Regions from separate parts of the Algoriphagus sp. 4150 genome, predicted to be linked through region 1. Evidence: riboswitches for the same ligand, from Rfam matches in the RefSeq annotation. Region 1 holds a riboswitch; the other holds the start of a gene.
What was found. A riboswitch is a leader RNA that binds a small molecule or an ion and turns the genes downstream of it on or off. The one in region 1 is predicted to bind cobalamin.

Region 1 (3,419 bases):
TAAGGCCCCGCAAGTGGGTTTCTAAAAAAAGTCTGCATCTGAAGTCCGCTGATGCTGAGTCCTATTCCTGCGAGAATCGCAACCAATGCTTTGGGAATCCTATAGTTCAGAATAATCTGCTCACGAGATGCTTTTGTCCATTCTCCCGTGAAAATCCCTGAGAGAATTTCACTTGGAGAAATAGACACCGATCCCAAACTCACATTGAGCAAAAAACTCAAAACCAGCACAATCAGTGCTACAAAAAGGAGAAGGATGGGACTACTTTTTTTCATCGAGTTGTTGATAAAAATACAACTCATACTCGGGAAGTAAGTCAGGATGAAGGATTTTGATCAGATCTTTAAGAATCAGGTCTGGCCGCATATATCCCAGTTCAAAATATTCCAGTCCGCCCGCTCTCCCCCGCTTCTGCGTATAAGAAAACACATTTCCCGACTGATAAGCTTTAAAAGCTTTGTAGCGGGGCTCCGAATTCCCCATAGTCTTCAAATCAGGGAAATCAGCAGAACCTATCCAAAAATCAGCTTCCAATGCATTTTCCAGCACAAATTCATAATTCAACTGCGCGCTTCCGGTTCCTTTCTGATCTGAGAAAATATAGTTTCCCCCTGCATTTTCGAGGATATTCGCTCCCCAGCTCTCGCTTCCCGGAGCATACCAAATATCCTGATAGAGCACTCCACTCAGTACTGTAGGAAGAAGGGAATCACTAATGGAATCACTCAATCTCTCAGCTTCCAAATAATCCTTCTCAACCTTATCAAAAGCGACTACCGCTTCCTCATATTTGCCCAACAGTACGCCCGTAAACTTGATCCATTCAGCTCTCCCAAGCGGATGCTGCTCCACATATTCTCCATTGATCACTGCAGGAATGTTGGCTTGCTCCAGCAAATCCAAGTACTTCAGATTATCTCCTTGGGTAGAAATCATAATCCAATCAGGATCTAAATCAATGACTATCTCTGTATTTGCCGAAGGCCCCGCACCCAAATCTTCCACCTGCCCGGCATCAATCCGTGCCCAGGTTTTCTCAGAAGAAATCAAATCCAAATTCGGAAATCCTATCAATTTTTCCGTCACATTCAGTATATCCAGATGTGGAATGTGAGTGGTCGATGTCAGGATGATTTTTTCCACCGGAAGTTGAATCATCGCATCAAAATGACCTTCAGGTTTTTCGGCATTTTCTTCCAAAATCAAATAGGTAAATATCCTATCGGCTTCGGCCCAAGCCTGAGTAACTTCCAGCTCCCAAAGACCATTTCCCCTTGAAATTGTAAATCCCGAAGCATAGCTCAAGTCTATTTTCTCAAGCTCGTACCCTTGCGTCGCACTCTTCTCATTACATCCTGAAAAAGAATACATTACAAGTAACAAAATTGAAGAAAGTAAGAGTCTAAACTGTATGTTTTTCACAGGATTTCTTGGTGATATTGAAATTCAAAATAAGCCCGGGATTTTGCCACTTCCAAAATTTGTCTCCAAACAGATTTTTTTTCTAAGCTTTCCCGATCTACTTTTGCAGCCGAAATAGGTTCTCAATCTCATAATCTGAGCTCTTGGGATTAAAAGGGAATTTGGTGTAAAACCAAAGCTGTCCCCGCAACTGTAAGCCGAGCGGATTTTTCCGCAAATTTGTCAAAAAAGCCATTGTTCCGGAACGAGAAGGCGGCAAATCAAGGCAAGCCAGGAGACCTGCCGATTTCTGTTGATTCTGTGCTTTCGGAGGAAAAGCGACGAAGAATGTGCCTCAGCCGATTTATCGGCTTCGATCCCTTCTTCCCATTTCCCTTCAAGCCCGAATTGAATTTACTACTAATTCGATCAGGCATGACTTTGCTTTTGTGGGTTTACACATTTGTCGGCTTTAGCCCGATCAGTCAGGACACGATACCCTTGGCTGAGGTGGAAGTCTATGCACCGGCTTTGGATAAATTCGCCCAAGGGCAAAAAGTAATCAACTGGACAAAAAACGAATTGGAGGCTTACCAAGGCCGCTCACTGGGCGACATCCTTCAAGAGCGATCCCCGGTTTTTGTACGGCAATATGGCGCAGGAATGATCGCCTCCCCTTCCTTTCGCGGCACTTCAGCAGGCCATACGGCAGTATTCTGGAATGGACTGCCGATCAACAGTCCTTCTCTCGGACAAAGCGATTTGTCCATTTTGCCTATTTCCTCCGTCGATCAGGTTAGTGTACAGTTCGGGAATGCCGGAGCACTTTTTGGAAATGAAGCCATAGGCGGAAGTGTTCATCTAGGCACCAATTCTGAATTTGGAAAAGGACTTCAAGCGGGGATTTCACAGCAGATTGGCAGCTTTGGTCTATTCAATACCAGTGGATTTGCAGGGTTTTCATCGAAAAATTTCAGTAGCAAGACAAAAATCTACAGAGAGTTTTCAAAAAATAATTTCCCCTACAAAGACCTGGGTCAATTCGGCACTCCTGAAGTGAAAGAAGATCATGCCCAAGTAGAGCAAATCGGAATTGTTCAGGATTTGGCATGGAATATCAGCACAGCCAACCAGCTAAAAACTGCCTTCTGGTGGAATAAAACTAATCGGGAAGTCCAGCCGGTAATGGGTTCGCACACTAAGGATAGACAGGAAGATCAGGCGTTCAGGGTAGCCATAGATTTCTTTCATTTTGAGGAGAAGTCGGTATGGAATCTGAAAACAGGGGTTGTCCGAAACGAGCAACTCTTCAATGCCAGTCAAAACAACAGCACACAATATTTTCTGGGTGGAGATTGGGATCAGGAGATTTCCGGCAAGTGGACCTCAAAATTAGGTGCGAGATATACGCTGACAAAAGGAGATCTAAGCACTTATCAAGCGGATGATAAACGTATCGAATTGTATCAAAGCACGAAATTCTCCGCTACGGACAAGCTATCTTTTGCCTTAAACCTCCGTCAGTTGGTTTATTCCGGCACTTTCGCACCTTTCACTCCAAATCTGGGGGCTGAGTGGAGCTTTTGGAATGCAGGTTCCCAAACCTTACAGTTGAAAACATCCCTGGGAAAAGGCTTCAAAGTCCCTACGCTGAATGACAGATTTTGGAATCCCGGCGGAAACCCCGACTTACTTCCTGAAGAAAGTCTTAGCGGTGAAATTGGCTTGACTTGGAGCAATAATGGAAAGCTCAACTGGACTCAAGGCTTGACCTATTACAAAATGTCCGTGGACAACTGGATCATTTGGCTACCTAAAGGAAGCTTCTGGACTCCTGAAAACATCAAGAAAGTCAGTAATCAGGGACTGGAATATCAAGGGAGTCTGGCAGTCCGATTTCTATCGTGGGATTGGGAACTGACTACATCTTACACCTACTCCGAAGCAGTAACCACAAAAGGCGCAGATGAGAATGATCAATCCGTAGGAAAGCAGCTGCCGTACACACCACAACACCA
Region 2 (3,419 bases), on a different contig from region 1:
ATCTGGGTTTCGTCTTTCACCCCGCTGGCGGAAATTCTAAACGCACGAACGGCCCATTCCAAGTAATTCTGCCAATCAGCTTTACGAAGCGGAAGCCCTTCTCTGATCGCAGGTTCATCGATCTGAATTACGCCGATTCCGGCCTTTTCCAAATCCACTACTTCGTCACGGATAGCCAAAGCAATCTGAGTACACGTTTGGGATCTAGGCTGATCATTACGCACAAAACTCCACTGCAGGATCGTCACCGGCCCTGTTAACATTCCCTTTACAGGTTTGTCAGTAAGAGACTGGGCAAAAGCCGACCAACGTACCGTCATCGGCTCAGGTCTGTATACATCGCCGTAGATAATCGGTGGCTTCACACAGCGGCTTCCATAGCTCTGCACCCAGCCAAACTTGGTAAAAGCAAACCCGGCCAATTGCTCGCCGAAATACTCAACCATATCATTACGCTCAAATTCACCATGCACGAGCACATCCATCCCGATTTCTTCCTGCCACAGGATCGAATCTTTGGTCTCATCTTCCAAGAGCTTTTCATAAGCTTCCTTGGTCAAATCGCCTTTCTTAAATCTAGCTCTCCAAGAACGTACTTCTGTAGTCTGTGGAAAAGAGCCAATCGTAGTAGTGGGAAAAAGTGGGAGATTTAGCGACGCTTTTTGCTTGGATTGGCGGCTTGAGAAGTTACTTTCACGCTGATCATCGGTTTTTGCGATGGATTTCACCCGATCTTTGACCTGCGGGTTGTGGATAAGAGTTGAGGATTTTCGGCTGGCGATGGCTACCACATTTTGCGAAAAATCCTCCAAAACCTGTATGTCTTTATCATTTTCTACCAACTTTTTCAGGATCACAATCTCAGCGATTTTCTGCTTCGCAAAAGCCAACCATTGCTTTACTTCAGCCGGAAGAGTTTCTTCATTTGTCTCCAAATCCAAATCGCACGGTGAATGGATCAGCGAACAGGAAGGTGCTATCCAAATACGGTCAGCGCCGATTTTGTCAATTACTTTATTGATCTGAGAAAGAGAGTTCTGAAAGTCATTCTTCCAGATATTTCTTCCATCCACTACTCCCAATGACAAGTTGACGTTGGCTTTCAATTTTCCCGAATCCAGAATATCATCCAATTGGGACGGACAACGCACCAAATCCAAGTGCAACGTATGAACCGGAAGAGAAAGTGCGATTTCGAGATTTTCCCCGAAACAGTCGAAATAGTTGGCAAGGATAATTTTGAGAGAAGGAAATGCCTTTTTTATCTCCTCATAGACGTATGAAAATGCCTTTTTCTCCTTTTCGGTAAGATCCATTGCCAAGAATGGTTCGTCAAACTGCACAAATTCTACATGAAGAGCGTCAAGCTTTTTCAATATTTCCAAGTAAACAGGAAGGAGGTTTTTGATCAGATCAATCCGCTCAAAACCTTCTTCTTTTTCTTTACCCAAAAGTAAATATGAGACAGGTCCGATCAGGACAGGCTTGGTCAAAATCCCAAGCTGTTTTGCTTCGGAAAATTCCTTGATGACTTTGGTGGAGAACAGTTTAAACTCCTGATTTTTGGTAAACTCAGGAACAATGTAATGGTAATTCGTATCAAACCATTTGGTCATCTCCATCGCGGTGATGTCCAAACCATTTTGCTGATAGCCACGGGCCATCGCAAAATACAAGTCCAGTTCATTTCCACCTTTCTGCAAAATCACCTCATGATAGCGCTCAGGAATGGCGCCTACCATCAGAGACATATCCAAGACTTGGTCATAGAAGGAAAAATCATTGGAGGGTACCAATTCGATTCCGGCATCCTTTTGAAGTTTCCAGTTGCCCTTGCGAATACTTTCTCCCGCAGTGAGCAGGTCAGAAAGTGTGATTTTACCTGACCAATACTGTTCACAGGCTTTTTTAAGTTCTCGGTGGCTACCAATTCGCGGATAGCCAAGATTATGCGTCTGCATCTCTTTTAACTGTTAATGATGAATAATTAGTTAAAAGCTCTTTGGCTTGATTTCACCATGCAGGCAAATTCGGCAATCGGAAAAGTGAAATACGCACATAGAAGGTCAAGTCTGTGCCGCATGACACAGATGAACAGAACTATAAGAAGCGTATCAAACTTGACTAAAAGGCCTCTTTTCGCGGAAGCATTGTCAATTCGGAATAGGCAGGTCTCCTGACTTGTAGCGACTCTCATCGTCCTTCCCGTCTCCATGGTGTCGGTGACAGTGGACATGCGAGGATGATTGTCTTTGGTATGCTACTTACAGTTGCGCGACAGTTCGTGATTTACACACGATTCCCTATTAATCTACAGCTAAGTAAAACCCCTTCCGGTTGATTAAGAAATAAAGTTAAGAACTATTTCAGCGGTGAAAGTACGGAATTTTATTGAATGAACTTTATATTAGATTATTATCCGCAATGTTGCCGGTAGCCATATTCCTTTGCTTATCGGGCTGGAAGACTCCGCCACGTCGGACAGGCGATGACGCCTGCCTGGCCGATAGGCAGGGAAGACAGAAGTAAACTTGACGCTAATGTTTTTCGAATCGATGTGATTTTGTCCCAGAAACTAACTTGTCCTCTACCGCACTGAAAAAGTCTTGATACTTGATACCAACTACTAGCTACTCAATTAAAGTCACATTCTTATCCTCCACTCCTTTGGGTAATAGTTATTCACACGGTTGCCGAGGTTTTTGATCCAACCAAGCGGTAAATTTTTATAGGTCATCAGCACCCATCCGGTCGAAAAATTATCAGTGACTAGATCATTTTTTCTAAGAAATTCAACAGCTTCCGCTTCCGAAAGCTCATGTGTAGGGAAATTGTTTTTAGGTAAAACAGAGACAGCCCATTCATGACTTGGAATCCAGTCATTCTTCTGCTTTTTGCCCAACTCCACCCCGAAATACTTCAAGCTCATGTGTTGGGAAATCTTCTGAAAATGCAGATTCCAGTCAATTGAAATCCTGAAATAAGAATCATTCAGTGTGTAATATTTACCACTGCCATCAAACCCTAATTCTTCATCCAATACGGAGGATTCTCTATTCCATATTTCCTTCAAGTAAGGGTGCTTGAAGTCTTTTACCCGCTTCGGTTCTTGGATATATGCTTCTGCTGACCTCTTCAAAACCGTGATAAAAAAGCCTTCTCCCTCCACCAGATGAGGAAAAAAACGATACCCATAAAAAGTCTTCCCATCCGAATCCACAGACGTTTCCCTAATATTCCAACCGGCATCAAGTGGAATTCTGACAGGCTCATAGGAAAATTCTTCCGTCAAAAACCGGATCATATCTTCATTTTCCTGCTCATTGAACGTACAGGTGCTGTATACCAAATACCCATCCGCTTTCACCAACGCTCCTGCCTGATCCATAATCCGCTTTTGACGGGCGGAGCAAAGCTGG

Region 2: it holds a riboswitch for cobalamin, as region 1 does, so the genes downstream of both, metE (5-methyltetrahydropteroyltriglutamate--homocysteine S-methyltransferase) here and J2X69_RS06340 (TonB-dependent receptor domain-containing protein) in region 1, are expected to answer to the same signal.

The regions. Positions count from the first base shown of each region.
Region 1 is NZ_JAVDWS010000003.1:52,748-56,166, forward strand. It holds gene J2X69_RS06330 (iron ABC transporter permease) at 1-275, opposite strand, end outside; gene J2X69_RS06335 (ABC transporter substrate-binding protein) at 262-1,422, opposite strand; cobalamin riboswitch at 1,522-1,724, shown strand; gene J2X69_RS06340 (TonB-dependent receptor domain-containing protein) at 1,837-3,419, shown strand, end outside.
Region 2 is NZ_JAVDWS010000002.1:317,805-321,223, reverse strand. It holds gene metE (5-methyltetrahydropteroyltriglutamate--homocysteine S-methyltransferase) at 1-1,961, opposite strand, end outside; cobalamin riboswitch at 2,149-2,347, opposite strand; gene J2X69_RS04660 (methyltransferase RsmF C-terminal domain-like protein) at 2,645-3,419, opposite strand, start outside.